4 regions of the Sphingopyxis sp. FD7 genome follow, and region 4 is predicted to be linked to each of the others. Evidence: predicted binding sites of a transcription regulator. Region 4 holds the regulator's gene; each other region holds the start of a gene.
The links. The regulator LexA, encoded in region 4, represses DNA repair genes until DNA is damaged. The targets are predictions, from matches to a motif close to GTTCCNCNCTTGTTCT.
Positions count from the first base shown of each region.

Region 1: the regulator LexA is predicted to act here: its motif matches at 3,613-3,628, upstream of SPYCA_RS03760 (S24 family peptidase).
Region 2: the regulator LexA is predicted to act here: its motif matches at 4,072-4,087, upstream of uvrA (excinuclease ABC subunit UvrA).
Region 3: the regulator LexA is predicted to act here: its motif matches at 5,554-5,569, upstream of SPYCA_RS07975 (ATP-dependent helicase).

Region 1 is NZ_AP017898.1:800,629-808,347, forward strand. It holds gene mobF (MobF family relaxase) at 1-1,629, shown strand, start outside; gene SPYCA_RS03740 (hypothetical protein) at 1,700-1,939, shown strand; gene SPYCA_RS19490 (DUF6961 family protein) at 1,964-2,161, opposite strand; gene SPYCA_RS03750 (DUF5818 domain-containing protein) at 2,161-2,466, opposite strand; gene SPYCA_RS03755 (thermonuclease family protein) at 2,463-2,888, opposite strand; gene SPYCA_RS03760 (S24 family peptidase) at 2,901-3,542, opposite strand; gene SPYCA_RS03770 (helicase-related protein) at 4,118-7,237, shown strand; gene SPYCA_RS18965 (hypothetical protein) at 7,242-7,719, shown strand, end outside.
Region 2 is NZ_AP017898.1:1,441,324-1,449,042, reverse strand. It holds gene SPYCA_RS06775 (aspartate carbamoyltransferase catalytic subunit) at 1-509, opposite strand, end outside; gene ruvX (Holliday junction resolvase RuvX) at 687-1,145, opposite strand; gene uvrA (excinuclease ABC subunit UvrA) at 1,142-4,060, opposite strand; gene SPYCA_RS06760 (BCCT family transporter) at 4,165-5,697, opposite strand; gene SPYCA_RS06755 (hypothetical protein) at 5,734-6,228, shown strand; gene SPYCA_RS06750 (hypothetical protein) at 6,209-6,709, opposite strand; gene SPYCA_RS06745 (UrcA family protein) at 6,962-7,321, shown strand; gene SPYCA_RS06740 (LytR/AlgR family response regulator transcription factor) at 7,380-7,719, opposite strand, start outside.
Region 3 is NZ_AP017898.1:1,694,627-1,702,345, forward strand. It holds gene SPYCA_RS07945 (bifunctional folylpolyglutamate synthase/dihydrofolate synthase) at 1-969, shown strand, start outside; gene SPYCA_RS07950 (AmpG family muropeptide MFS transporter) at 1,052-2,473, opposite strand; gene SPYCA_RS07955 (response regulator) at 2,574-3,011, opposite strand; gene SPYCA_RS07960 (pseudouridine synthase) at 3,167-4,021, shown strand; gene rsmD (16S rRNA (guanine(966)-N(2))-methyltransferase RsmD) at 4,021-4,563, shown strand; gene SPYCA_RS07970 (septal ring lytic transglycosylase RlpA family protein) at 4,560-5,114, opposite strand; gene SPYCA_RS07975 (ATP-dependent helicase) at 5,573-7,719, shown strand, end outside.
Region 4 is NZ_AP017898.1:1,993,751-2,001,469, reverse strand. It holds gene SPYCA_RS09430 (citrate synthase) at 76-1,359, opposite strand; gene gltX (glutamate--tRNA ligase) at 1,398-2,864, opposite strand; gene SPYCA_RS09420 (ComEC/Rec2 family competence protein) at 2,923-5,082, shown strand; gene lexA (transcriptional repressor LexA) at 5,036-5,719, opposite strand; gene SPYCA_RS09410 (molybdopterin molybdotransferase MoeA) at 5,794-6,984, opposite strand; gene moaC (cyclic pyranopterin monophosphate synthase MoaC) at 6,981-7,454, opposite strand; gene mtgA (monofunctional biosynthetic peptidoglycan transglycosylase) at 7,630-7,719, opposite strand, start outside.

The sequences.
Region 1 (7,719 bases), 1.2 Mb from region 4:
CGCGGCGCTGCGCCGGCGATTGTTTCTCCCGACCTTGCTGGGTCCCGTCTGCAGGCCCTGTCCCAGATCAAATATGGCCTAACCTTAAACGCTGGACAGGAAGGGGCAGGGCGTCTGCTACTTGGCTCGAACAATCGGATCGTCGCGATCCAAGGCGTCGCGGGCGCAGGCAAGAGCACGGTCCTCAAACCCGTCGCCGATATCCTGCGCGAGGAGGGAAGGGCCGTGCTCGGGCTCGCGGTGCAGAACACGTTGGTCCAGATGCTCGAGCGCGATACAGGCATTCCATCGATGACGGTGTCGCGGTTTCTCGCCCGGCACCGCGATCTCCTTGAAGGGGCCGATGCGGACCGTCTCGCCGAGGCGCGGGCCGACATGCGCGGCAGTGTCGTGCTGCTCGATGAGGCATCAATGGTCGGCAATGCCGACAAGGAGAAGCTTGTGCGGCTGGCAAACCTTCTCGAACTCGGCCGCTTTGCCAGCATTGGCGACCGCAAGCAGTTGGGTGCCGTCGATGCTGGAAAGCCATTCGATGTGATGCAGCAAGCCGGGATTGAGACGGCCATCATGAGCACCAATCTCCGCGCACGGACAGAGGGCCTTCGAGCTGCACAGCAGGCAGCGCAAGAAGGGCGCATCGAAGACGCCATGCGCCATTTGGCACCCCAGGTGATCGAGGTGGGAAATGACGTTGCTGTCGAAGCGGCCGCCGCCTGGCTGTCGCTTTCGACCGCCGAGCGCGAAGCAACCGCAATCTATGCCTCAGGCCGAAACTTGCGCAGTGCCGTGAACGATGCGGTGCAGACCGGCCTGAAGGCGAGCGGAGAGCTTGGTCCTGAAAACATGCGGCTCCAAACCCTGTCGCGCGTCAATGTAACCCGCGAGGAGCTGCGCTATGCGAGCACCTATGCCCCCGGCATGGTGGTCGATGTGGCGCGGCGTCAGCGCAGCCAAGGCCTTGCAGCAGGTGAATACCGGGTGGTCGGAACCGATGTGGCGCGCGAGCGGGTCACGCTGGAGAACGCGCGTGGCCGCCAGTTCGAGTTTCGTCCCGGTCAGATCAGGCCGCAAGGTGAGCAGGATCCGCTGCGTCTGTTCGAAGTCCGCGCCCTCGACATTTATACCGGCGACAGGATCCGGTGGACCGAGACCGATCACCAGCGGGGCCTGCTCAATGCCGACCAGGCCCGGATTGTCGCAGTCGACAAAGGGGCTGTCGTGGTGAAGACATCCTTGGGCGCAGAGCACAGGCTCGAGCAGGGCGACCCGATGCTGCGACGTCTCGATCTTGCCTATGCGCTGAATGCCCATATGGCGCAGGGGCTGACCTCCGATCGCGGCATTGCTGTCATGGACAGTCGCGAGCGTAATCTGGCCAACCAGCAGACGTTCCTGGTGACAGTTACACGGCTGCGCGATGGTCTCACGCTTTATGTCGATAATGCTGGCAAGCTTGAGGCAGCGGTCGAGCGCAATGCCGGCATGAAGCGTTCAGCGCTTGAAACGGTCGATCTCCTCCGCGATGCGGCAGCCAAAGGGCAGGCCAAAGATCGTGTGGCGCCTGCACCGGAACGCAAGCCGCCAGAGCTTGTCCGGTCGATCACCAAGCCATTCGAGATCGGCATCTAGCGTCCCGCTGTCCCCATGCGTCCGCACATGGCCGGTTGACGCGAAGTTCTTTATTTGTTCTCATTGACCCATGCCCCGAATCTCCGATGATATCCTGCTTACTCATCTCGAAGTCGCGCTGGCCGTTGCGCCGGAGCACACGCTCGTCCGTCTCAATGCCGATGATCCGCGCGCCCAGCGCAGCGCCAGGGTCGATCTTGCTCGTCATCTGGTCGAACGCATGCGCGGCTTCACCATCGAAGGCGACAGCCAGGGCGGCCAGGTCGCGCAATCGTGTCTGTTTCCGGGCGATCTGTCGCCGATCGGATGAACTGATTGGCCTTGTCGAGGAGGTTTACTGGAGTGGCCGGTCCGGGGCGTTGGAGCTCAGCTGAACAATCCGCTCGGCGATAGCCTGCCATGTCCGAATGCCTGCCTCGTCGCCAGCAAGTGCGAGCGCCCCAATCTGCTCGGCGACGTGCAAGGGAGCCTTGGCGCCATGAGTTTGCAGGACATGGTGGGCGCAGGCCCAAAGCTCCCAGTCGCTCAGCATCAGCCCAGCAGGCCGACGACACCGCCAACCGCCGCGTAGAGACCGTAGGCGACGAAGGCTACGGCAAGGAGGAATTCGAGGCGTAGTTTGAAGGCAGTCGGTCGAGGTTGTCCGACAGGCCATATCTGGTCGCAAGCAAATCCGTTGAACCCCGAACGCTCCCCGACCACTTCGACACGAGAGCCGATGAATTTCCGTACCTGGCGGGTGTTGTCGAGTTCCCAAGTCCCGCCACCGTCAGTTCGCAGCACTGGTCCGTTGGCCGCCCATTCGACGATGCCGGTCAGATGCGTGGTGCTGCTCACCGGCAAGCTGGGCCTTTCCAGTAGCGATCCCAGCGCAGGACAGTGCCGGTCTTGATCATGGCGCATGACAGATCGGCACCTGACGGCAGACGGCACCAGGCAGCGGTCCTGTTTCCGCCTGCGGACCCCTCGGAGCGGCATGTCAGCCGCGGACCTCTGACCACCACATGACCGGTCGAAATTGTTCCCTTCGCGCCGCCCATCAGATGTACAAGGGCGTCGCGCGCCTCAATTGCCGTGGCATTTGGGCAGGGCTGATTGGTGCGGCAGGTGCCGTCCATTTCCCGGGCCGCGATGCCGGCGATCCGCAGGTGAGGGCCTTCCGCACACCAGACCGGACCGTCACCATCCCAGACATGAGTCGGTGTGCAGGTAAAGGTCTGTCCGGAAGCGACGATCGAAGCGGCAAGGAGGGCAAGCATCAGAGAACCACCTTAGAGCGCCCGTCCGAACCAGAGAACCCGTCCGACGATGTTGAGCGTGCGTTTCTCGAGGCCGCGCCAGCTTGGATAGGCCGGGTTGTCGCTCAGAACCGACGCGCGCTTGCCCTGTGGTTCGAGGGCAATGCGCTTTACGCTCAACATGTCGTCCATCCGCAGGACATAGATCCCGTCTCTCAGCCGCGACTGGCCATCCCCGAGATCGACCATAACCTCGTCGCCATCGTGGAGGGTTGGCTCCATGGAGTCCCCATGGACCGCGATAATCGAGAGGCTCGATGCCTTGCTCGCGGTCAGTCGGCGCAGCCACTTCTCGTCGAAGCCGAACTGAGCGGATTTGGCTTCCATTTCGGCCAGAGCGCCATGGCCGGCCGATGCCTCGACATTGAGCAAAGGCACATGGACCAGTTCGACGACCGGGCCTGAGCGGCGGGCAGGTGCTCCAAGAACCTTCTCATCGACCCCGAAAAATCGCGCCAGAACCGAGCGGTCCTGCTCGTCCAGCTGCCTCGGGCTGCCGCGCCGAATATACTGCTGGATGTAAGCGGCATTGCGCCCCAACAGGCGCGAAACCGAGGAGTAATTCACCCCTCGTTGCTGGATCAGTTCGTCCAGGGCTCTCCGTGCGTCGTCCATGACTGCCAGTCCTATCGCGGGCGCCTAGGAAAATCGATCCTAGACTCTAGGAAGCCTTCCTAGTAAGAACATAACAAGAACGCAAGCTTAAAGCGAGTCGAGGGCGATGGAGCTACTGGAGCATATCGAGGCATATCTGGCGCAAACCCGGACGTCGCCAAGCACCTTCGGTCGGATGGCAGTTGGAGACCCAAGGCTGGTAGCCGATCTGAAATCTGGCAGGCGGCCACGTCGGCGGACCGAAGAGCGCTTGCGCGGCTATCTGAATGAGGCCGAAGCAAGGGCTGAAATCTGCCAAACTGGCTGAGCCGTTCCCTTCCAGTCCCGCCGTCACATCGGATGTCGCACGGCAGGATATTCGTGATCAGGCGTTCAGGACTATCAGCATCTAGGCTGGCAATGTCGAAATGAAGCCGTCGCCATGCTGAACCGATCTCCAGCGTAAGGGCCGTAAACAAGCCAGTTGCTGCCAACGGTCTTCCCAGTTAGACGATCTAAGGGTCAACTTTCTGTGCGGGTCAATTAACTGATTCGTATCTGCGCGGTTGATAGGGGAACGGGGGGCGCTTGAACCGATGAACTTCAAGCCTGGTGAACGAGTGCGCCTTAAGCGCGATCCTTCCGCAGTGGGGGTCGTTACGGACACGCCCCCTCAAGAAATGACGGGTCGCCTCATGATAGAGGTGGAATTTCCCACTGGTCGCGCCCGCCGCCCAGCCGGCCAGCTGGAACGCGTGGAGGCAGAAGTCGACGCGCTCGAGGACCTTCGCAATGGCAAGCTTTCCTCACCGATTGATCTGCGGCGTACGATCAATCACCTAAGAATGACCGGCAAGCTGGCAGACATGATCTACGCTATGGGTGCCACCAACACCCAGTTTCATGCCTATCAGTTCAAACCCCTGTTGAAGCTGCTCAACGCTCCGGCGCGAGGGCTTTTGATTGCGGACGAAGTCGGTCTGGGTAAGACCATTGAAGCAGGACTGATCTGGACTGAACTGGTTGCCCGTTTCGACACTCGGCGGCTGCTGGTGGTCTGTCCCAAGCCCCTCGTGGAAAAATGGCGGGCTGAGCTGCGCTCAAAGTTCAACGTGGAAGCCAAGGCGTGCAATGCGGCGGAGCTGATGGATCTGCTGCGCGATGATGCCGAGCGCAAGCAGGGCTTCGCCGCAATCGCATCACTTTCGTCGCTGCGGCCTCCAGCGAAATGGAATGACGATGTGGAGCCTGACCAGTCCGCGAGGGGGCAACTGGCTCGCTACCTGGCCGATGAACGAGATGATGAGCTGTTCGACCTGGTGATCTTCGATGAAGCCCACCACATGCGCAATGCCGATACCGCCAATCATAAACTCGGACAGCTGGTCACCGAGGCTGCAGACTATAGCCTTTTGCTATCCGCCACCCCCATTAACCTGCGCTCGAACGACCTGCGGGTGCTGCTGAAACTGCTTGATCCGGACACGTTTGAAAACGAATGGCAGTTTGCAATCCTGCAGGATGAAAACGCGCCTCTGGTCGCTGCCTGCGAAGCAGCCCGAAATCCGGGTGTCCCCATCGCCTCAGTGGCAAAATTGATAGATGAGCTGCCGCCTGGGCGGATTCTCAAAACCGGGGGGCGTCTCAAGCGGCTTCGCGCTGAACTGAAGTCTGGCGTAGAAGATACCCCTGAAACCAGGGTGCGTTTGGCCGCCCGGCTAGAGGAGATGTCCCTGCTTGGTTCGATTGTGAACCGAACACGACGCCGGGATGTGGCTGAGTTCAAGGTCGAGCGGCGGCCCAAGACCATTCCTTGGGAAATGTCAGCGGACGAACGCAAATTCTATGATCGAATTACGCATGCGATCGAGCGTTACGCCTACGACCGGGATCTCAATGAACGGTTCCTGCTGGCTCAGACACAGCGTCTTCTGGCGTCCAGCCTAGCGTCGGCTTATCGCCATTGGGGAGAGAAGACCGGCAATCTTTCGCTGGATGAAGAGGACGACGACGCGCCGAAATCGGTTCCAGGTCCGCTTGTCAGTGCTCTTGGCGAGATCTGCAATGACCGCACGGTCCTTGCAGAGCTGGAACGGAACGATACCAAGTTCGAGAGGCTGAGCGCTGCGATCAAAGACCTCAAGTCTGCAGATGGCGACCAGAAGCTCATTGTCTTTTCAAGCTTCAGGCGCGTCATCAGCTATCTCAAGGGGCGATTGGAATCCCAGGGGATTAATGTCGTGGAGCTCCACGGCGGGATCAAAGAGGACCGCCAGCAGACCCTTGAACGGTTCGCGGATGCGCCTCGCGGCACCGTGCTCCTGACCTCAGAAGTCGGCGGCGAAGGTCTTGACCTGCAATTCTGCCGCATCGTGCTCAATTGGGATCTGCCCTGGAATCCCATGAAAGTTGAACAGCGGATCGGCCGCGTCGATCGTATTGGTCAGCAGTCCGAATCCGTGGACATCATCAATCTTATTGCCAGCAATACCATCGAGGAGATCGTCTATGATCGCCTCTATCAGCGCCTCGACATTATTCGATACGCCCTAGGCGATTTCGAGCCGATTCTGGGCGAGATCGTCAAGGATCTCGACATCATCCTGTCTGACCCCACGCTGAGTCTCGCTGAGCGAGCAGCAGAGATCGACCGCGCGACCCAAGCGGCCGAAGCCCGCAAGCAGCAGGCGGATCAACTGGAGCGTGAGGCGCCTGGGCTCATCGCCCACGGAGAAAACATCCTCAACCGCATCAAGGAGGCCAACGCACCTCACAAAATGCTCTCGAGCAGCGACCTTCGGGACTACATCGTCAGCACGCTCGTGGAGAATTTCCCCGACACCAGATTTGATCGAGTGCCGGGCGCATCGGTGGAAATCTATGAAGCGCGTCTGTCCTCGCGCGCACAGGCAGAATTCGCACGGTTTCTGGACAGTTCGGCCAAGCGTTACCCGACGCGCTTCAGAAGAGATGCTGGATCTGGTGTCCGTGTCGTATTCGGCAGCAATCCAGACCCGGGCCGCTTTCGCGCGATCGATACCGTACCCATGACACACCCGTTGGCACGGTTTGCATCCGAGATCCGCCAACGCCGCCTCGCCGGTCTCGCCATTCGGCCTGTGACATCGCTTAAGATTTCCCGACAGGAAGCCGGCGGTCTGAAGCAGGGGCGATACGCAGTCGCGGTCGAACGCTGGTCGATCGATGGCCTCGTTCCCGTCGACAAGCTCTTTTATCTCGCATCAGAAATCCGGACTGGCGAGGTTATCGGACCTGACGAAGCCGAAAAGCTGCTCATTCAGGCCCTGACCTCCGATCCCAGCCTCTCGGCACTTGCTCCCGAGGAACTGAACAGCGCGATCGATGCTGTCGAAAACAGGATCATCCCGCTCATTGCCAATGCTCGGGACGATTTCGAGAATGCTGAGGCTGCTCGGCATTATGACCAGATCGAAACCCAAATTGCACTGGTCCAGGAACACCGGGAACGAAAACGCACCGACATGAAATCCCGGATTCTCGATCTGGAACTGTCAGGCGGCGATGTCCAACAGAAGGACAAGAAACTGCGATCTGCCAAGATGCTCCAAGGGAAGCTCGATAAATTTCTTGCCCGGATGGACGTCAAACTGGACGATCTGAAGGTCAAGGAGGATGCCTTTGAGATCGCCCAGCCGCAACTCGTCGGCGTGGCGATTATAGAAGTGGCGGGCTGATTCGATGAGCCGAAATCACAGCTTCCCGAAAGCTACGCTCGGTGATCTCGGGTCCGCGCTTGGGGAACTGAAACGCACGTTGATCAAATCTGAAGCCGCAGCTGCTGAAGCCAGACGTCAGCAAGAAGCCGAAGAGAAACGGCGCGCGGCCTCGCAACCGGCGAGACCGGTTCAACAGCCGACAGGTCCCAAGCCGAAATTGACTGCGGCAGCCTTGGCACGCCTAAACACGCCGTTACCAGGCGAAGCCAAGGAAGGCGCAGCGGAGGGATCGCAGCCGGCCGCGCCGCCAACGCCCCACAAACCTGTCGAGGCCGAAAAACCGGTCGCTCGGCCAGCACCTGCGCAAAAGCCCAAGCCTGCCGTGGCCGGCGATCCCGCGAAGTTGCGAAAATCCGCTGCGGATCGTGTGCGGGCGCTGGTCGGCGGTTCCACGCCTTCGGTCGAGGAGCGGCCTCATTCGATTTCCATTGCGAGCAAAG
Region 2 (7,719 bases), 550 kb from region 4:
TTGCCAAGGCGGCGGCGGATGGTGAGCGCGTCGAGCAGCGCCTGTGTCGGATGCTCGTGGCGGCCGTCGCCCGCGTTGAGAACGGGGCAATCGACCTTGTCGGCGATGAGTTGCACCGCGCCCGACGCCGAGTGGCGAATGACGATGGCGTCGGCGCGCATCGCATTGAGCGTCATCGCGGTGTCGATCAGCGTCTCGCCCTTCTTCACGCTCGACTGCGCAGCGTGCATGTTGACGACGTCGGCACCGAGGCGTTTTCCGGCAATCTCGAACGACAGGAGCGTGCGGGTGGAGTTTTCGAAAAAGGCGTTGATGATCGTCAGCCCCGCGAGCCGGTCGTCATGCTTCGCCGCGCCGCTGCGGTTGAGTTCGACCCATTGTTCGGCGGCATCCAATAAGTAGGAAATCTCCCACGGGGTAAGCTGGGCGATGCCGGTGAGGTGGCGATGGCGAAAGGCATCGCCGCCGGGCGGATAGTCGCTGGCGGGTCGGATGGTGGCGCTTGTCATTAAAGGGGAGCGTTTAGGTAAGGGCGGCGATTCTGGCAAGCGTATCCTCCCTGTGGCGAAGCCATGGGGAGGGGAACCGCGCCCGCAAGGCGTGGTGGAGGGCAGCAGCGGCAGCGTTATGGCCCCTTCGTCAGCGCTTCGCGCTGCCACCTCCTCACCGCTACGCGGCAGGGAGGATCATCTTGTCATCGCGTCGATCGCGCCTTGCAATATGAACGCCGCTGCGGCGCTGTCGACGCGCTCGGCGCGTTTGGCGCGGCTGATGTCGGCGGCGATCATCGCGCGTTCGACCGCGGCGGTCGACCAGCGTTCGTCCCACAGCAGCACGGGGAGGCCGAGCGGCGCGAGGTTGCGCGCAAAGGCACGCGTGCTCTGCGTGCGCGGGCTGTCGCTGCCGTCCATGTTGAGCGGCAGGCCGACGACCAGCCCGACGACCGACTGCGCAGCGACGAGCGCCCTGAGCGCGTCGAGGTCGGCGGCGAATTTCTTGCGCACAATCGTCTTGTCGGGCGATGCAAAGGACCAGCCCGCATCGCACAGCGCAACGCCTATCGTCTTGGTGCCAACATCGAGCCCCGCGAGGCGACCGCCGTTCGGCAAGGCGGCGGCAAAGTCGGCGGCGGCGGTGGTGATCATTGCGGCGGCGCCTGTTTCTCCAGCAACGGCTTGAGATACTGCCCGGTGAAGCTGCGTTTTTCCTTCACCACCTGTTCGGGCGTGCCGCATGCAACGATTTCGCCGCCCTTGACCCCGCCTTCGGGGCCGAGATCGAGGATATAGTCAGCGGTCTTGATGACATCGAGATTATGCTCGATCACGATGACGCTGTTGCCCTGTTCGACGAGCGCCTGGAGCACTTCGAGCAATTTGCGCACATCCTCGAAATGCAGCCCCGTCGTCGGCTCGTCGAGGATATAGAGCGTCTGCCCGGTCGAGCGCCGCGACAATTCCTTGGCGAGCTTCACCCGCTGCGCCTCGCCGCCCGACAAGGTCGTCGCCTGTTGCCCGACCTTGATATAGCCGAGCCCGACGCGCACGAGCATCGCCATCTTGTCGCGGATCGCGGGCACCGCCTTGAAAAATTCGGCCGCATCCTCGACGGTCATATCGAGCACGTCGGCGATACTCATCCCCTTGAACCTAACCTCCAGCGTTTCGCGGTTGTAGCGTTTGCCGTGGCACGTCTCGCAGGTCACATAGACGTCGGGAAGGAAGTGCATCTCGATCTTGATGAGGCCGTCGCCGGTGCAGGTTTCGCAGCGCCCACCCTTGACGTTGAAGCTGAAGCGCCCCGGCTTGTATCCGCGCGCCTGGCTTTCGGGCAGCCCCGCGAACCAGTCGCGGATGACCGTGAAGGCGCCCGTATAAGTGGCGGGGTTCGACCGCGGCGTGCGGCCGATCGGCGACTGGTCGATGTCGATGACCTTGTCGCAATGTTCGAGCCCGGTGAGGCTCTCGTGCGGCCCCGCGACGAGCCGCGCTCCGTTCAGCGTGCGCGCCGCCGCGGCATAGAGCGTGTCGATGATCAGGCTCGACTTGCCCGACCCCGACAGGCCGGTGACGCAGGTGAAGGTGCCGAGCGGGATCTTCGCGGTGACGTTCCGGAGGTTGTTCGCGCGCGCGCCCTTGAGCACCAGGTCGAAGCCGTTGCCGGGGCGGCGGTGCTTCGGCACCTCGATCTTTTTCGCCCCTGTGAGGTAGGCGGCGGTCAGGCTCTTCTTGTTCGCGAGCACCTGTTTCAGCGTGCCCTCGGCGACGATTTCGCCGCCGTGGACGCCCGCGCCGGGGCCCATGTCGACAATATGGTCGGCGTGGCGGATCGCATCTTCGTCATGCTCGACGACGATCACGGTGTTGCCGAGGTCGCGCAGACGCTTCAGCGTCGCGAGCAGCCGGTCGTTGTCGCGCTGGTGCAGACCGATGCTCGGCTCGTCGAGCACATAGAGCACACCGGAGAGGCCGCTGCCGATCTGGCTCGCAAGGCGGATGCGCTGGCTTTCGCCGCCGCTCAACGTGCCGCTCGTGCGGTTGAGGTTGAGATAGTCCAGCCCGACATTGTTGAGGAAGCCAAGCCGCTCGTTGATTTCCTTCAGGATCGCCCTGGCGATCTGGCGCTGCTGCTCGTTCAGCTTCTCGTCGAGCGTCGAAAACCATTGGAGCGCGTCGGCAACCGACCGCTGCGCCGACATGCTGATATTCTCGCCCGCGATCTTCACCGCGAGCGGCTCGGGGCGCAGCCGCGCGCCGTGGCACGTCTCGCACGGCTGCGCGGTCTGATATTTGCCCAGCTCTTCGCGCATCCACGCGCTTTCGGTCTGGAGCATCCGGCGATTGAGGTTGCCGATCACCCCCTCGAACGCCTTGTGCGTCGTATAGCTGCGCTTGCCGTCCTTGAAGGTCAGTTCGACGGGCTTGCCGCCGGTGCCATAAAGGATGATCAGCTGCACCGCGCCGGGCAGATCCTGCCATGGCGTGTCGAGCGAGAAGCCATAGGCTTTGCCGAGGCTTTCGAGCACCTGCATATAATAGGGCGAGGGCGGGTTCGATTTCGCCCACGGCACCACCGCGCCTTTTTTGAGGCTGAGCGCATGGTTGGGGACGACGAGCTCGGGGTCGAACTCCAGCCGTTCGCCGAGGCCGTCGCACGCGGGGCAGGCGCCCTGCGGCGCGTTGAAGCTGAACAGCCGCGGCTCGATCTCGGCGATGGTGAAGCCGCTGACCGGGCAGGCGAATTTTTCGGAGAAGATGAGGCGATTCGCCGGGATGCCCGCGCCCTTCATTTTCTGTTCCGTGCCGCCGCTCTCCTCGTCCTCGCGGCCGGGCACGACACCGTCGGCGAGATCGACATAAGCAAGCCCTTCGGCCAGCTTCAGCGCGGTTTCGAAACTGTCGGCGAGCCGCGTCTCGATGCCTTCGCGCACGACGATGCGGTCGACGACGACCTCGACATCATGCTTGTACTTCTTGTCGAGCGCCGGGGCGTCCTCGATCGCGTAGAACTCACCGTCGATGCGGACGCGCGTGAAGCCCTCTTTCTGCCACTGCGCGAGTTCCTTTTTATACTCGCCCTTGCGTCCGCGGACGACGGGGGCGAGCAGATAGGCGCGCGTGCCTTCGGGAAGCTGCATCACGCGGTCGACCATCTGGCTGACCGTCTGCGCGCTGATCGGCTCGCCGGTTGCGGGCGAATAGGGAATGCCGACGCGCGCCCACAGCAGGCGCATATAGTCATAGATTTCGGTGACGGTGGCGACGGTCGAACGCGGATTGCGGCTCGTCGTCTTCTGCTCGATGCTGATCGCGGGCGAGAGGCCGTCGATATGCTCGACATCGGGTTTCTGCATCATTTCGAGGAACTGGCGCGCATAGGCCGACAGCGACTCGACATAGCGCCGCTGTCCCTCGGCATAGATGGTGTCGAAGGCGAGCGACGATTTCCCCGACCCCGAAAGCCCTGTGATGACGATCAGCGCGTCGCGCGGCAGATCGACGTCGACGCCCTTCAGATTATGCTCGCGCGCACCGCGCACGGAGATGTGGGTGAGACTCATGGAGGCGGTATGTTCCAGATTTGTTCTAAAGACGCAAGGGCGGTCTATACCGCTTCGCCGCTTAGATAGGACGCGCGCCGCGCGGCGGCAATGTGCCCCTTGGGTCAGCGATCCGTCGAGGCAACGGCCGGTCGGCGTTCCATCGTCATGACGGCCAACGACATCGCGGCGCCGAGGATGATGAACAGCGCGGGAAAGCCGCCGAGGACCGACATCATGCGGATGCCGTCGATCCCCGACGATGCGACGAGAATGGTCGCGACCAGCCCGACGGTAATCCCCCATGCGATCTTGACCGCGAGCGGCGCTTCGGGCGTTTCGGGCGATATGCCATGCGTCGAAAGCGCGCTCATCGCCGAGACATTGCTGTCGGCTGCCGTCACATAGGAAATGAAAATCGCGCCGATCAGCAGCACGAGAACGGGCAGGCCCCCGCCGAGTTCGCTGAACAGGTGATAGAGAAGCGGATCGGGACCGGCGCTGGTCAGGAGGGTGTAAAGACCGCCGCCCGATTGCTGGTCGAGGATGATCGTCGTTCCGGCGATGACAATCATCCAAACCGCGCCGAACAGCGCGGGCAGCAGCAGGTTGACGAGGATGAAGGCGCGGATGCTGTAGCCTACCGCAAGGCGGCCGAGGAACAGCGCGGTGACCGGCGCCCAGGCGAACCAGTTGGCCCAGTTGAAGATTGTCCATTGTTGGTGCCAGTCGCGATCAACGTCGATGCCGAGGCTGCGCGGCACGAAGGTTGCGGCATAGTCGGTGGCGCCCGCCAGGCCGAGTGCGGGAAGGCGCGCGGCGGGACCGCTGACGACGACGAACAGCAACACGCCGAGGAACAGCCAGATGTTGAGGAGCGACAATCGCGCAATGCCGCGCTGAAGACCCAGCGCCGCCGAAATGACGAAAGTGGCGACGATCGCCGCGGCGATACCCCAGCGCAGCGGCGCGCCACCCGCGAAACTCGACAGTCCCTCGATTCCGCCCGCGAGCGCGAGCACGCCCGCGCCGAGCGAAGCGGCCATGCCGGCGACGAGCGCGAACAGGCAGACGATGTCGATCGCGGTGCCCGCGGCGCCGTGCGCGCGCGGTCCGATAAGCGGCACGAAAAGCGACGAAAGGCTGAAGGGTTCGCGGCGGTCGTAATAGACGAGCGCGAAGGCAAGGCCGGCAACGGTGTAAATGGCATAAGGCGTCAGCGTCCAGTGAAGGAACATCGTCGACATGGCGAAGGCCGCGGCGGCGTTGCTGCCCGGCGTGATCCCCGGCATCGCGGGCGGGGCGTTGAGATGGAACAGCGGCTCGGCGGCGCCCCAGAACAGGATGCCGGTGGCGATCGTTGTGCAGAGGGTGACGGCAAACCAGCGCCAGCGTGTCAGGATCGGCGTCGCCTGCGCCCCGCCGACAATGCGGCCGCCGAGCGGCGACAGCGCCACGATCAGCAGCAGCGCGAGGAAAACGATGCCCGCCCAGGCGAAGAGCGGCGAAAAATGGTGCAGTATCCAATCGTTGATCGCCGTTTCGACGGCCACGACCGTCGCGCCCTGCCACAGGCTAAACAACACGGCGGCGAGCAGGACCGCGAGCGGGACGAAAAAGACGGGCCGGTTGAGTGGATATTTCGTCGGGGCTGGCAAATGCGGGTCCGATCGCGCAGAAGGAAGGGGCCCAGCATGACGACTGGCCGACGCGAGGTCAAATCGCGGCCGGAACGCGGCGCGAGCTGGCGCGTTGGAGCAGAGCTGTGGATCGAAGGAGACGTTTCGATGACCCGGACGATATTGACCGTTTCATTTGCCCTGGCGCTGCTGGCCGCCGGTCAGGCCGCCGCGCATCAGGCCGCCGACGCGCCGCCCGCGGCCCAACAGAAATTGCCCGACGGCACCACGGCCGAAGAGCGGGCCAACACCGCACGCCTCAACGCGGAGCAAGCGGCGCGGGCGCGGAGCGATAACGTCCTCTATACGCAGGAAGTCTCGGCGGCGGCGCAGCAGGTCGCGCACGACCAGCAAGTCTTTGCCGAGGAAACCGCTGCCTATGAGGCCGAAAAGGCGCGTCTTGCCGCAATGTCGGCCGAGGAGCGGATGAAGTGGGAAGCCGACGTCGCTGCATGCAAGGCTGGCGACAAGACGCGCTGCGCGCCGCCGGTCAAGGCGCCTCCGCAATAAAATCGGGCGCATCGGTGCGGGCGGGGCGTTCCGTATCCCGATCAGTCTCGCCATCCTGTGTCGAGGCGGGAGGTTCGATGGCTGACGCGGACGATAGCGGCGCGAGATTCGGGAAACTGCCGCCATATCGATAATTTTCCTCGGCGTGGGCGTCGTCGATCGCCGGTTCGACGGCCCCCAGCGCGCGGAACGCGCCGTTCGCGCGCTGTTCGCGGTCAGCGCGGAGGCGCGCCGCGACGCCATAGCTGTCGGGACAGGCGCGACACGGGGCGGGTTCGATCAGGGGAGTCGCGGCCGCATCGGGGTTGGCGCTGAGCGCCGTGTAGGACATCGGGATGTCGGCCGTGTCACGGCTTAACCGCTTCCCTGCGGCCATGTTGCCCAGAAGCGCACCGCACAGGACGCCCACGCCGACCAGCAGCACGCCGCGGAACAGCGCGCTTTCGACTTTTCGAGTCGTTCGGTAAGATAATTTCTTCACAATGACAAAAAATGGTCGCTTTGTCACCGGGATGCAAGAATTGTGTCACGAAATTACCGTGCCGTCGGCCATTCGTCGATGACCGGATGCCATTGGTCGGTCTGATCGACGTGCCCACCGATCCGGTCGAACCCGGGATGATCGAACGGAGCAAATGCGCCATTCCAAGGCTGCGGGATGCGGAGGGCCTCGGTCTCCCCGGTCCGGGCGCTTCGTATCCCGCATCCGATCCCCCTGCGAGAGGACTCCCCCATGGCGAACCTTAATTTCATCCTGCTGGCGGCGCCGATGGCGCTGACCGGCCTTGCGGTCCCCGCGGCCGCCGCCGTCGACGAAGAGGGCGAACGGCGAACGACTATCGTGCGCTACGATGATCTCAACCTTGCAACCGAAGACGGCCGCGAATCGCTGACAACGCGCGTCAAATATGCGGTGCAAAAGGTGTGCGGCAGCCGACCGCATTACCGTCAGCCGCTCCACGAGCGCGCCATCGCGATCCGTTGCGAAAAATCGGCGATGGCCGACGCCGAGATCAAGCTGGCCGAACTATTCAACGGTAATGGCGCACGCTACGCCGAGGCCGGGCGGCTCGTGATCGCCGCCGCACCCTGATCGCGTCCCTTGCGATCATTTGTGAAGGCGGCCATGCCCAGGCGGCATGGTCGCCTTTTCAGGCGTGCATGATCGCCTTTACATCGTGCAGATAGGTGCGGCCGATGCGGTGCACGCCGCCTTCGCCCAGGTCGACGCTCCACGCGCCGTCGCCATGATGTTTCAGCCCGACGATGCCGTCCCGCCGGATCATCTTCGACCGATGGATACGCATGAACTGATCGGGGTTCATCCGCGCTTCCAACGATTTGATCGTCTGATGGATCAGCCAGCTGCGCGCACCGACGTGCAGGCGCATATAGTCGCGTTCGGCTTCGATCAGATCGACCTGCGCCGCATCGATGCGCAGCATCTCGCCGCGATTCTGGACCCAGAATTCGGTGATCCACTTGCTCTTC
Region 3 (7,719 bases), 300 kb from region 4:
AGCTTCTTCGAGGTGACGACCGCCGCCGCCTTCCTCGCCTTTGCGCGCATTCCCGCCGACACCTGCATCGTCGAGGTCGGGCTGGGCGGGCGGCTCGACGCGACCAACATCATCGCTGCACCGGCGGTGTGCGGCATCGCCTCGCTCGGCATCGACCACGAGGCCTTCCTGCTCGCGCCCGAGGCCGATGTGCCCGCGCCGCCGCACGACCGCATCGCCTTTGAAAAGGCCGGGATCGCCAAGCCAGGCGCGCCGCTGGTGACACAGGCCTATCCGGCGTCGATGCGCGCGGTGATCGCCGCGCGCGCCGCTGCAGCCGGCGCGCCGCTCGTCGAACGCGGCGCGGCGTGGGACGCCGCAATCGCCGACGGGCGCCTTACCTATCGCGACGCGCGCGGCACACTCGACCTGCCGCTGCCCGCGATGGCGGGCGCGCATCAGGTCGACAACGCCGTGCTGGCGGTCGCGATGCTCCGCCATCAGGCGACCATTCCCATCGAAGACGCCGCGCTCGCCGCCGCCATGACGCGGGCGACCTGGCCCGCGCGGATGCAGCGGCTCGGCGCGGGACCGCTCACCGCCCTGCTATCGTCGGGAACGGCGGTTTGGCTTGACGGCGGCCACAACCCCGACGCGGGCGTGGCGCTCGCCGCAGCGCTGCGCGATATGCCGCCGCTCCACATCGTCTGCGGGCTGCTCGCAAACAAGAATGCGATGGGCTTCCTGCGCCCCTTCGCCGACCGCATCGTCTCGTTCAGCGCCGTGCCGATCCCCGGTCACGACCACCATGACCCCAAGGATCTGTGCCGGTGGGTGCAGGACGAACTCGGCATCGCCGATGCCCGCCCGTGCGACAATGTGCCCGCCGCGCTGCGCCTGCTCGCGGATGCGCCCGGCGACGTCCTCATCTGCGGCTCGCTCTATCTCGCGGGCGAGGTGCTCGCCGCGAACGGCGAGCTTCCTGACTAGACCCTGTTTCAGTGAGATTGAAGCGACGAGATCGTCCAGCGAGCCGCGCTGGGCGCGTCGCTTCAATCTCACTGAAACAGGTCTAAGTTCGCGCCGGCGCGGGCCGGTCCTCATCGCGGTGTGCGAGTTCGTGCCCGTCATCCTCTGTGCTCGGCTGTCTGACGGTCTGAACCACGAAACCCTTGCGCCAGAGCATCCAAAGCAGCAGCATTCCGGGCGCCGCGATTACCACGGTCACGATCCAGAAACCGACCCAACCCAGCCCTTCGGCAATATAACCGCCGGGCGTTGCCAGCCAGGTACGCCCCACGGCGGCAAAGGAAGACAGCAGCGCGAACTGCGTTGCGGTGTAGGCCAGGCTTGAGAGTCCCGACAAGTAGGTAACGAAAACGGTCAGACCGATCCCGCTGGTGAAGTTCTCGGTCCCAACCGCGATCGCGAGCATCAGCGGCGAATGGCCGACCGCCGCCAGAACGGCGAACAGAAAATTGCTGAACATCATCAGCAGTCCCGATATGAGCAACGCGCGGCCCATTCCAAGCCATGCGATGAAGGGCGCACCGCAGGCCGAACCGACAATCAGCGCCACAAAACCGACGCCCTTGTTGATCGCGACGAACTCGGTATCGGTGAAGCCCAGCTCGACAATCATCGGATTGAGCATCCCCTGCCCCATGGCATCGCCGACCTTGTAGACGAGCACGAACAGAAGGATCAGCACGGCGCCATTGCGGCCCAGAAACTCGCGGAACGGATTGACAACCGTGTCCTTCAGCCACGCGGCGAAACCTCCAGCCAGCGCATTGGCGCGCGTGGGATCGAAACGCCCCGATCCGGCGTAAAGCGCACCGAGGAGGGCCGGGAGAACAGCCAGTCCGGTAAAACCATATGCGGCTGCCCACCCAAGATTGAAACCCTCCGGCGACGCCAGCGCGATGGTGCCGACACCCGCAATCAGATTGCCGGTGCGATAACCGAACTGGTTCATCGCGGTGCCATGCGGCAATTCGGCATCCGAGAGGATTTCGATGCGATAGGCGTCGATGACGATGTCCTGCGTCGCCGACAGAAAGGCGACGGCGATCGCCCAGAAGGCGAAGGGCGCCAGATTGTCGTTCGTCGGGTTGCTTGTGCCGAGGTTCCAGATCGCGATCACAAGCAGCGCCTGAATGAAGAACAGCCAGCCACGTCGCTGTCCGAAGGCTTTGGTCAAAAAGGGCAGTGGCAGGCGATCGACAAGCGGTGCCCACAGAAACTTGAGCGTGTAGGGCGTCGTAAGCCCGATCGCGAAGCCGATGGTCGATTTCTCGATCCCGACCTTTGACAGCCAGAATGTCATCGTTCCGAGCAGCAGGGTCAGCGGAAAGCCGCTCGAAATGCCGAGAAGGAACGCAACGATCGGCATCGGCCTGCGATAGGGCGAAAAGCTGGGGATCACGAACGCCAGGCCAATCACCAGCGCGATCACTGCGATCAGCACCGCCGTGTCCAGCCCGAGTTGCATATGATGTCCTTTCCCCGCCCGCGGCGCTTATCGCACAGGGCCTAAAGCCTCCCTGCCAAAATGGAAGCGGGTAATTGACCGGCGCGCCGGTCCGCCGTGCTCAGGCCGCGGCGGGGCGCCAATATGTCGTCAGGCCCGCGACCTTGCGCGGCGCCTGGTTCTTGCAGATCATCGTTTCGAGCGCCTTCAGTGCGGCGACCAGCGCCGAGGGGCTGTGCGGCTTGTCGAGGCAGGCCATGGCGATGTCGCTCGCATCCTCAGGGCATTGGCCGGTCACCAGCAGCACGGCGATGCCGCGGTCACGCGCCAGCCGCGCGACTTCGCGCCCGGTCATATCGCCAGCGAGGCCGAGGTCCAGCACCAGCGCATCGATCGGTTCCGCCGCGATATAGCGCACCGCCGCCTCGCCCGAATCGACCGTCGCAATGACGTCGTAGCCCGCGTGCTTCAAAGTATGCTCATTGTCGAACGCCGTCAGCGGGTCATCCTCGATAACCAGCAGGCGTTTGATGCAGGAAGGACGCGGACCGAAGAGCATGACATCTCCCTTTCAATGCGCCATGACTCGCCCGGCGCTTTCCTGCAATATCGCTTCTGCTTGCCATCGACGAAGCGACACTTTTCCGGCTATGAGCGTGGCACGCACGCAACAGCATTTTCCCGAATAACGACAAGAAAGCCGCATCCGTTCCGATGACGACCCGCCGCCCGCCCCGCTCCGCCCCGCGCTCCGGCGCCGACCGCTCTGCCGCAGCGGCCCCGCGCGGCCGCCGCGCCGCGCGCGCCGACGCGCCGCCGCGCAAGCTTCCGGCCGAGGCCGAACGCGAGGATGGCCCGCAACGCATCGCCAAGCTGCTCGCACGCGCCGGGGTCGGCTCGCGCCGCGACGTCGAGCGCATGATCGAGGAGGGCCGCATCGCGCTGAACGGCGCGGTCATCGCTCAGCCCGCGCCGCTTCTCACCTCGCTCGACGGCCTGACCGTCGACGGTAACCCTGTTGCAAAGCCCGTCTCGACCCGCCTCTATCGTTTCCACAAGCCCGCGGACTGCCTCACCGCCGCGCGCGATCCCAGGGGACGCAAGACGATCTATGACGTGCTGCCCAAGGGGTTGCCGCGGCTGATGCCCGTCGGCCGCCTCGACTATAATACCGAGGGGCTGCTGCTTCTCACCAACGACGGCGCCTTCAAGCGCCAGCTCGAACTGCCCGCGAGCGGGGTCGAGCGCACCTATCGCGCGCGCGCCTTTGGCGACATCAGCCAGGCGCAGCTCGAGGAGCTGGTGATGGGGATCGAAATCGACGGGATCCGCTATGGCAAGATCGACGCCAATCTCGAACGCCGCACTGGGCGCAACCAGTGGATCGAAATGACGCTGACCGAGGGCAAGAATCGGGAGGTGCGGCGCGTGCTCGAACATCTGGGGCTTCAGGTCAGCCGCCTGATCCGCACCCGCTATGGCGAGTTCACCCTCGCCGGGCTCGACATGGGGGCGGTCGAGGTCGTGCCGCGCGATGAATTGTTCAAGTTCCGGCGGCATCTCGGCTGATGCGCGTGATCGCCGGCGAATGGCGCGGCCGCAAGCTGCTCGCGCCCAAAAACGACGCCACCCGCCCGACCGCCGACCGCACGCGCGAAACGCTCTTTTCGATGCTCGCCAGCCGTCTCGGCAGCTTCGAGGGACTGTATGTCGCCGACCTGTTCGCCGGGTCGGGCGCGCTGGGGATCGAGGCCCTGTCGCGCGGCGCCGAACAATGCCTCTTCGCCGAGCAGGATCGCGACGCGCTCGATGCGCTCCGCAGGAATCTCGACGCGCTGGGAGCAACCCCACGCGCCGACATCCGCGCCGGGTCGGTGCTCGCGCTCGGCCCTGCGCGGCGGACCTGTGACCTGCTGCTGTTCGACGCGCCCTATGCCACTGGCGCGGGCAGCGTCGCGCTCGACAAGCTCGCCCGCCTCGGCTGGATCGCCCCCGACGGCTGGATCTCGATCGAAACGGGCGAGCGCGAAACGGTCGAGGTCGCGGGCTTCGAGATCGACGCCGAGCGCAAGGTCGGCAAGGCGAAACTCACGCTTCTGCGCCCGGTTTAGCGCAATCGCGCGCGCAGCCGCTGCAATTCGTCCACAGGCACCGGCGCCAGCGCCGCCGCGGCCCTGCCCTCGCGCAGCCGCTTGCGGTCCTTTTCCGACGGTTCGACGCGGCGCACGCGCACCGGCACATGGCCCTGCGCGCGCATCCCCAGCGCCTCGGCCGCGCCGCGCGACAGGTCGATGATCCGCCCGCGCGCAAAGGGGCCGCGATCGTTGACGCGCACGATGATCCGCCGCCCGGTGTCGAGCGCGGTCACCTCAACATAGGTCGGCAGCGGCAGCGTCGTATGCGCGGCGGTGATCCAGCCGGGCCGGAACTTCTCGCCATTCGCGGTCCGGTTGCCCGACTCGCTCCCGTACCAGCTCGCATAACCGACGGCGTCATAGGCGGGCGCGGCGGCGGGGACATAGGTGGTGCCGCGGATCGTATAGGCGGGCCCGATCCGCACCGGGGTGTCGGCGACCGGGCGGTAATTGCCCCCGGCGCAGGCGGAGAGCGCCAGAACCGCCATCGCAGGCCCGGCCGCTCGCATCGCTGAATCCCATTGCATGACCCATGCCCTAAAGGGCCGGAAGGAGGAGATAAAGTCTGGAGTTGGTTGGGGTGTTCACTGCCATCAAACCTCGTCATGCTGAACTTGTTTCAGCATCCATGGCCTGACCTCTCATCCGGCGCCGCGCCAAAGGAAACGACCGGGCCATGGACCCTGAAGCAAGTTGGCGATTATCCCCTTACCATAGGGAGACCCGACTCGTCATTGCGAGGACCCCGGACTTGATCCGGGGGACGAAGCAATCTCCAGCCATCGTTCGGGTGCTACGCAAGCTGGAGATTGCTTCGCTGCGCTCGCAATGACGCCTACGGATGCGAGCGGGATAAGCGCCAAACAAGTTCAGGGTGACGGACAAGGAACAATGGCCTTCAGCCGAGCTACCCGCCCTCGCCACAACCGACCCGACCTCAGCCCCGCACTGGACAGTCCGCGCCGCGTTCCCTAATCGTTCGCGCGTGAACACGCCCCCCGCCTCGACGCCCGACCTGACCCGCCCCGACCCATCGGACCCGCCCTATCTGCGCGGATTGAACGGGCCGCAGCGGCAGGCGGTGCTGACGACCGAGGGCCCCGTGCTGATGCTCGCGGGCGCGGGCACGGGCAAGACCGCGGCGCTCACCGCGCGCCTCGCGCACATCATCTGGACGCGGCGCGCCTGGCCTTCGGAGATTCTCGCGGTCACCTTCACCAACAAGGCCGCGCGCGAGATGCGCGAGCGGATCGGGCGGATGATCGGCGACGCGGTCGAGGGAATGCCGTGGCTCGGCACCTTTCACAGCATCGCGGCCAAGATGCTGCGCCGCCACGCCGAGCTGGTGGGGCTCCAGAGCAATTTCACCATCCTCGACACCGACGACCAGCTGCGCGTCCTCAAACAGCTCATCCAGGCCGAAGGACTCGACGAAAAGCGCTGGCCCGCGCGCCAGCTCGCCGGCCTGATCGACAAATGGAAGAACCGCGGGCTGACGCCTGCCGATCTCGACGCCGCCGACAAGGAGGCCTATGCCGACGGCAAGGGGCAGCATCTCTACGCGCTCTATCAGGCGCGGCTGAAAACGCTCAACGCCTGCGACTTCGGCGACCTCTTGCTGCACATGCTTGTGATATTGAAGACGCACCGCGACGTGCTCGAGCACTATCAGCAACGCTTCAAATATATTCTCGTCGACGAATATCAGGACACCAACGCCAGCCAGTATCTGTGGCTCCGCCTGCTCGCGCAGGCGCGCAAGAATATCTGCTGCGTCGGCGACGACGACCAGTCGATCTATTCGTGGCGCGGCGCCGAGGTCGCGAACATCCTGCGCTTTGAAAAGGATTTTCCGGGCGCGACGGTCATCCGCCTCGAACAAAATTACCGCTCGACGCCGCAGATCCTTGCCGCCGCATCGGCGCTGATCGCGCAAAACAGCGACCGGCTCGGCAAGACGCTCTGGACCGAACTCGACGCCGGCGACAAGCTGCGCGTCGTCGGCGTCTGGGACGGGCCGGAGGAAGCGCGGCGGATCGGCGAGGAACTGGAAACGCTCCAGCATCGCGGGATCAGCCTCGACCGCGCCGCTATTCTCGTCCGCGCGCAGTTCCAGACGCGCGAGTTCGAGGACCGCTTCATCGCGATCGGCATGCCTTACCGCATCGTCGGCGGTTTCCGCTTTTACGAACGCGCCGAAATCCGCGACGCCCTCGCCTATCTCCGCCTCGTCCAGTCACCCGCCGACGATCTGGCGTTCGAGCGCATCGTCAACGTCCCCAAGCGCGGACTCGGCGACAAGGCGCTTGGGCGCATCCACCAGTTCGCGCGCGCCGAACGCGCCCCGCTGTTCCACGCCGCCTCGCGCATCACCGAAACCGATGAACTGACACCGCAGGCGCGCCGCCAGCTCGCCAGTTTCATCGCGATGATGCGCGGCTGGCAGGCGAAGGCAAGCCAGCTGCCGCACCCCGAGCTGACCCAGCTCATTCTCGACGAATCGGGTTATACCGCGATGCTCCAGGCCGATCGCAGCGCCGAAGCCGCGGGGCGCCTCGAAAATCTCTCCGAACTCGTCCGCGCGATGGAGGAGTATGACTCGCTCGAAGCCTTCCTCGAACATGTCAGCCTTGTCATGGACCGCGACAATGACGATCAGACCGAAACGGTCACGATCATGACGATCCACGCCGCCAAGGGACTCGAGTTCGACCATGTCTTTCTCGCCGGGTGGGAGGATGGCGTCTTTCCGTCGCAGCGCGCGATGGACGAGGGCGGCACCGCCAGCCTCGAGGAGGAACGCCGCCTCGCCTATGTCGCGATCACCCGCGCCCGCCAGCGCGCGAGCATCTATCACGCCGCGAACCGGCGTATCTATGGCCAGTGGATGAGCAGCATCCCCAGTCGCTTCATCGCCGAGATTCCACCCGAGCATGTGGAGAGCGAAAACAGCTTCGGCGGCGGGCAGAGCCTGTGGCGCGCCAACTGGTCGGTGCAGGGCGATCCTTTCGCGCATGTCGCCGAACGCCAACCGTCGCGCATCATGACGCGCGGCCCCGCCTGGCAGCGCGCGGTGGCGGCATCGAACACCGTCACCCGCGCGCCCGCGCCTTCCGAACGCGGCCCCGCCGC
Region 4 (7,719 bases):
CCCCGCCGCCGCCCACGAAAAAGGGGCCGCAAAGCGCGGCCCCTTCCTCACATTCCTTACTGTGCGGCGCTTGGCTTAGCGCTGGCTCACCGGCACATAGGGGCGGTGCGCCGGGCCGGTGTAAAGCTGGCGCGGGCGGCCGATCTTCTGGGCGGGGTCCGAAATCATCTCGTTCCACTGCGCGACCCAGCCGACGGTGCGGGCCAGCGCGAAGAGCGCGGTGAACATCGTCGTCGGGAAACCGATCGCCGACAGGATCACGCCCGAATAGAAATCGACATTGGGGAACAGCTTTTTCTCGACGAAATAATCGTCGTTCAGCGCCATTTCCTCCAGTTGCAGCGCGACCTCGAACACCGGGTCGTTGACCTTCAGCGCGTCGAACACCTCGCGCACCGTTTTCTGCATCACCGTCGCGCGCGGATCGTAATTCTTGTACACGCGGTGGCCGAAACCCATCAGGCGGAACGGGTCGTCCTTGTCCTTGGCGCGGGCGATATATTCGGGGATGCGTTCGGGGCGGCCGATCTCGCGCAGCATGTTGAGCGCGGCCTCGTTCGCGCCGCCATGCGCCGGGCCCCACAGGCAGGCGATGCCCGCGGCGATGCACGCAAAGGGGTTGGCGCCCGACGAACCCGCCAGGCGGACGGTCGAGGTCGACGCATTCTGCTCATGGTCGGCGTGGAGGATGAAGATGCGGTCGAGCGCGCGCTCGACGGCGGGCACGACCTCATATTCCTCGGCCGGAACGCCGAACGTCATGCGCAGGAAATTGCCGGTGTAGCTGAGCTTGTTGTCGGGATAGATGAACGGCTGGCCCACCGAATATTTATACGCCATCGCCGCGATCGTCGGCATCTTGGCGATCAGCCGGTGGCTGGCGATCATCCGCTGGTGCGGGTCCTGGATGTCGGTCGAGTCGTGATAGAAGGCGCTGAGCGCGCCGACGACGCCGCACATGATCGCCATCGGGTGCGCGTCGCGGCGGAAGCCGCGGTAAAAGGTCGCGAGCTGTTCGTGCAGCATCGTGTGGCGGGTGATGGTATTGTCGAACGCCTGAAGCTCGTCGGCGGTCGGCAGCTCGCCGTTGAGCAGGAGGTAGCACACCTCCATGAACGACGAATGTTCGGCGAGGTCGCCGATCGCATAGCCGCGGTGCAGCAGCACGCCCTCGTCGCCGTCGATATAGGTCAGCTTCGATTCGCAGCTCGCGGTCGATGTGAAGCCGGGATCGTAGGTGAAGGCGCCGGTCTGGGCATAGAATTTGCGGATATCGACCACGTCGGGGCCGACGGTGCCCGACAGGACAGGGCTGTCGACGGTCTTGTCGCCCAGCGTGATTTTTGCGGTGTCGGTCATATTAGCTTCCCTGTTCTGACGGCGGGAGAATGTTGCGGCTACGCCCCTGCCGGATAATGTTGCGCTGCGTCAAGTCGCGCCAGGCTGACTTCGCGTCCGAGCAGCAGCAGCACGTCGAAAATGCCGGGCGAAACCGTGCGGCCGGTCAGCGCGGCGCGCAGCGGCTGCGCCAGCTTGCCCAGCCCCAGTCCGGCGGCTTCGGCTTCGGCGCGCACCGCGGCTTCCAGCTCGTCGCTCGTCCAGTCGCCGAGTCCGCTGAGGCGCTGCGTCACCGCGGCGAGCAGGCCTTCGGGGGCAGAGGCTAGCACTTCGGCGGCCTTTTCGTCCACCGGCATGGGGTCGGGGGCGAAGAGGAAGGTCGCGCCCTCGGCGATCTCGCCCAGCGTCTTGGCGCGCGGTTTGAGCGCCGCCATGGCGCGGGTCAGCAGCGCGCGGTCGCCATCGTCCAGCGCGCGGCCGACCAGCATTTCGACCCGCGGCGCGACGAGGCCGGCAAGGCGGACGTCGTCGGCTTCGCGGAGATAATGGCCGTTGAGATTCTCCAGCTTCTTGAAATCGAAGCGCGAGGGCGAGCGGCCGACATGGTCGAGGTCGAACCATTCGACGGCCTGGGCGCGGCTGATGATCTCGTCATCGCCATGCCCCCAGCCGAGGCGGAGCAGATAATTGTTCACCGCTTCGGGGAGGTATCCCATCGCGTCGCGGTACGCATCGACGCCGAGCGCGCCGTGGCGCTTCGACAGCTTCGCCCCGTCGGCGCCGTGGATCAGCGGGACGTGGGCATAGACCGGCTCGCGCCACCCCATCGCGCGGATCAGCGCCAGCTGGCGGAACGCGTTGTTGAGGTGATCGTCGCCGCGAATCACATGGGTGACGCCCATGTCGTTATCGTCGACGACGACGCTCAGCATATAGGTGGGGGTGCCGTCGCTGCGCAGCAGGATGAAATCGTCGAGTTCGGCATTCTGCACCGTGACCTCGCCCTGCACCCGGTCGGCGATCGTCACCGCGCCGTCCTGCGGCGCGCGGAGGCGAAGGACGTGCGGCGCCGCGGGGTCGCCGTCGGCGCGGTCGCGCCACGGGCTGCGGACGCGGAATGGCTGGCGCTTTTCCTGCGCCTCGGCGCGCATCGCGGCAAGCTCGTCCGGCGTCAGGTAACAGCGATAGGCCGCGCCGCGCGCGAGCAGTTCGTGCGCGACCTCGGCATGGCGCGGCGCGCGGGCGAACTGGAACACCGTCTCGCCGTCCCAGTCGAGCTCCAGCCAGCGCATCCCGTCCAGAATCGCGTCGATCGCCGCGTCGGTCGACCGCGCGCGGTCGGTATCCTCGATCCGCAGCAGGAACCGGCCGCCGTGATGGCGGGCGAACAGCCAGTTGAACAGCGCGGTGCGCGCGCCGCCGATGTGCAGATAGCCGGTGGGCGAGGGCGCGAAGCGCGTCACCACGTCGGCGCCGGTCGCCTCGGGCGTCGCTTCTGCCACTTTGGTTGGGTTTTCGGTTGCCACCACGGCCTCTTTCACTCACTTTGCCGCCCGGTCGGGCGGGATCGGGGGTGCCCCTAGCATGGCGACAAGTCCGCTTCAAACGCCCATTGCACCCCGCCGCGCCGCCCGCTGGAAAGCGCTCGTCGCGGCGCTCGAAACGCGACTGGAGGCGGAGCGCGAACGCATCGGCCTCTGGCTCCCCGTCGCGCTGGGGGCGGGCATCGCCGCATGGCTCGCACTGCCGACCAGGGGGCACTGGATCGGGTCGTTGCTGCTACTCGCCGCCGGGGTGCTCGGCGGGCTGATGATTGGCTGGCGCCGCCGCGCCGGCCGAGCGGTCGCGGTCGGCTGCGGCGTGATGGCGGCGGGGATGCTGCTCATCTGGGGCCGCGCGCTGTGGGTTGCAGCGCCCGTGCTCGTGCAGCCGGTCGTCACCGAATTTTCCGCCATCGTCGAACGCGTCGAGCCGCGGCCCGCCAGGGGGCAGGTGCGGATTCTTGCCCGGCCAAGCGCGCGCGCCGACCTGCCGCCGCGCATCCGCCTGACCCTGCGCACCGAACAGGCGGGCGACCTGGCCGCGGGCGAGGCGATCGGGGTGCGCGCGCGGCTGATGCCGCCGCCGACCGCCAGCCTGCCCGGCGGCTATGATTTCGCGCGGCGCGCGTGGTTCGACGGCATCGGCGCGGTGGGAACGGTGCTCGGCGACGTCGCGCGCGTGCCAGGCCGGGCGGATGCCGAACCGCCGCTGCGCGCACGGCTGAGCGCGCATATTCAGGGTGAGGTCGAAGGCTCGGCGGGCGGCATCGCGGCGGCGCTGGTGACCGGCGACCGCGGCGCGATTGCCGAGGCCGACGAAGAGGCAATGCGGCGGAGCGGGCTCGCGCACCTGCTGTCGATCAGCGGGCTGCACGTCACGGCGGTCGTCGGTTTCGCGATGCTGCTGGCGATGCGGCTGTTCGCGCTGAGCCAGCGGCTCGCGCTCGCGGGCCTTGTCTTGCCGCTCGCGGCGGCGGCGGGGGCGCTCGCGGGCGGGGGTTATACATGGCTCGCCGGGGCCGAAGTGCCGACCTTGCGTTCGTTCATCGCCGCGTTGCTCGTGCTCGTCGCCTTCCTGATGGGACGCGAGGCGCTGACCTTGCGGCTCGTCGCGGCGGGGGCGCTGATCGTGCTCCTGTGGCGGCCCGAGGCGCTGGCGGGGCCGAGTTTCCAGCTGAGCTTTGCCGCGGTCGCCGCGATCGTCGCCCTCCACGAAAGCCCGGCGATGCAGGCGTTCCTCGCGCGCCGTGAGGAATCGTGGCCGTTTCGCCTGGGGCGCGGCGTCATCGGCTTGCTGATTACGGGCCTCGTCGTCGAGGTCGCGCTCACGCCGATCGCGCTTTTCCATTTCCACAAGGCGGGGCTGTACGGCGCGCTCGCCAATGTCATCGCGATCCCGCTCACAACCTTTGTCGTCATGCCTGCCGAGGCACTGGCGCTACTGTTCGACAGCGTCGGACTTGGGGCGCCCTTCTGGTGGGTCGCCGAACAGGCGCTGCGGTTGCTGATTGCGCTCGCCCACGCCGTTTCGGGCGCGCCGGGGGCGGTGACGACGCTGCCCAGCTTTCCGCCATGGGGCTTTGGCCTGGCGCTATTCGGCGGGCTGTGGATATTGCTGTGGAAGACGCGCTGGCGCCGATGGGGGATGATTCCGCTCGCGGCGGGCGCCGCCGTGCTGTTTGCGCAGCCGCGCCCCGACCTGCTGGTCACCGGCGACGGACGGCACATCGCCGCGGCCCTGCCCGACGGCGGTTACGCGCTGCTCCGCGATCGCGCGGGCGACTATGTCCGCGACAGCATGGCCGAAGCCGCCGGAATCGACGCCCCGCTCGCCACGCTCGCCGATCTCGATCATGTCGAGTGCAACCGCGATTTCTGCCGCTGGGTGCAGGGCGCGGGGACGGCGCGGCGCATCATCCTCGCCTCGCGCGGGCGCGACCGGGTCGAGGGCACGGACATGGCCGCGGCGTGCGCCGCCGCCGATATTGTCATCAGCGACCGCTGGCTGCCGCGCGAATGCGTCGGCCGCTGGCTGACGATCGAGCGCGACAGCCTCGCCGAAACGGGCGGGCTCGCGCTCTATCTTGGCGAACGGCCCAAAGCCGTCGCCGCATTGCGATCCGGCGCCGAGCATCCGTGGCGCCGCCCGCAGCAGGTCAGTGGTAACGACGAAGCAATCCCGACAGACGCCCTTGCACAATGACGCGCTCGGCAGGGTAGCGTTGCGGTTCATAGGCGCTGTTCGCAGGATCGAGCCGGATCATCTTGCCTTCGCGGCGGAAAAATTTGAGTGTCGCATCCTGCCCGTCGACAAGCGCGACGACAATGTCACCCTCGCGCGCCGTATCCGCTTTCTGGATCAGCGCATAGTCGCCGTCGAAAATGCCCGCCTCGACCATCGAGTCGCCCGACACTTCGAGCGCATAATGTTCGCCCGCGCCGAGCAGCGCCGCGGGAACGGCGAGCTGCTCATGGTCCTCAAACGCTTCGATCGGGACACCCGCGGCGATTCTGCCGTGCAGCGGCACTTCGATAATGTCGTTCGCGGCGATCGGTTTGAGTGCGGGGGGCGTCTTGCGGAGCGCGACGACATTGTCGCGATTGTTGTTCACCACGGACTTCGCGGCTTCGGGCAGCTTCAGCACCTCCAGCGCGCGCGCGCGATTGGGCAGGCGGCGGAGAAAGCCCCTTTCTTCCAGGGCGCTTATCAGACGGTGGATGCCCGATTTCGACTTGAGGCCCAGCGCCTCCTTCATCTCCTCGAACGAGGGCGAGATGCCGCTCGCGTCGAGGCGCTGCTGGATGAAGTGGAGCAGTTCATGCTGCTTCGCGGTCAACATCGGTCATTCTCCATGAAGGCCTGGAGCGTCAGGCCGGACATAGCGGGAACGATAGTGGAACAAAGCAGAACTTGTCAAGCGATGGCGATATAGTCCGCTGCATCGCCCGCGCTGCGCGCCGGGGCGTCTATATCGCGGATCAGCAGCGCATTGGCCGCGGCGAGCGGGAGGGTGCGGCCGCTTTCCTGCCCCACGAGCGGGGTGAGCAGCCCGCGCTCGACCCGCGCGCGCAGATAGTCGCGGCGCGTTCCCCCCGCATCCAGCGGCGCGGCGAGCGGCGCGCGCTGCACCGGCGGCAAGGGTGCGCGCGCACCCGCGAGATGACGAACGAGCGGGAGTAGGAACAGCGTCGCGGTGACGAAGGCCGACGAGGGATTGCCGGGCAGGCCGAGCAGGATCGCATCGCCCAGCGTTCCGGCGATCAGCGGCTTGCCGGGCTTCATCGCGATCTTCCAGAAATCGAGCCGCCCGCCCGCATCAACCAGCGCGCCGCGGACATGGTCATGATCGCCGACCGACGCGCCGCCGACGGTGACGATGACGTCGTGATGCCGCGCCAGATCCTTGAGAACCCCTGCCAGCGCCGCGCGGTCGTCGCGGACGTGGAGCGGCTGCACGGGCACGGCGACCTCGCCCGCGAGCATCGCGGCGAGCATCACGCCGTTGCTGTCGGGGATCTGGCCGGGGCCGAGCGCGCGGCCTGGGGCCACAAGTTCGTGGCCGGTGGTGAGGATCGCGACGCGCGGTCGGGCGCCGACGGGAAGCGTGCCCGCGCCGCTCATCGCCGCGGTGGCGATGGCGCCGGGCGTCAGCCATGAGCCCGCCGCGAGCAGCGCGTCGCCGGCCGCGAAATCGGCGGCGCGCGCGCGGATGTGGCGACCGCGGCTCCCCGGACCGTCGCCGGTCAGGACCAGCCGGTCGCCCTCGCGCGCGACATCCTCCTGCACGATCACCGTGTCGGCGCCGGGCGGGACGATCGCGCCGGTGAAGATGCGCAGCGCCTCGCCGACGCCGACCGCGCGGTCGGGCGCCGCACCCGCGGCGACCTCGCCGGTCACGGCCCACGGGCCGGGCAGGTCGTCGAAGCGGATCGCATAGCCGTCCATCGCCGACAGCGGCGCCGCGGGCTGGTCGCGCCCGGCGAGGACGTCGGCGGCGAGATAGCGGCCATGCGCTTCGGCAAGCGCGACCGTTTCGCCCGCGAGCGGCGCGCGCAGCCCGATCAGGCGCGCCTGCGCCTCCTCGACGGGCAAGAGCGCGCTCATTCGGCGCGCCAGTCGCCCGAGCGGCCGCCGCTCTTTTCGAGCAGGCGGACGTCGCCGATCACCATCGCGCGGTCGAGCGCCTTGGCCATGTCATAGAGGGTGAGCAACGCGACCGACGCGGCGGTCAGCGCCTCCATCTCGACGCCGGTTGGCCCGGTCGTCTGCGCGACCGCCGTGACGGCGATGCCATTGTCCTCCCACGCGAAATCCACGCCAACCTTGGTGAGCGCGAGCGGATGGCAGAGCGGGATGAGGTCGGCGGTGCGCTTGGCTGCCATGATGCCGGCGATACGCGCGGTGGAAAGCACGTCGCCCTTGGGCGCATTGCCGCCGCGGATGGCTTCGAGAGCCTCCGCCGACATGGCGATGCGTCCGCCGGCGACGGCGCGACGCTGCGTCGCGGGCTTGGCGCCGACATCGACCATATGCGCGGCGCCGCTGTCGTCGAGATGAGTCGGTTTGAGGGTCATAAGGGGAGCGAAGCAAGGGGCGAGGCGAAAGGCAAGGGGGACAGAGGAGGAATTGTCGGGGAACGGCCGGAATCCACCCCACACCAGCCGCACAAGGCTGACCTTTCCTGACCTTTGGACCGATTGCGCCGGGGCCGTGCCGACCGCTCCGCGCCCCGAAGCGGACATCCGGCGCCTAATCGTAAACGCACGCATCCAGCCCGTCGCGCCGGACCTGGCCGATGCGCGCGGCGATGGTGTTGCCATAGCGGCGCGTGAAGCCCGA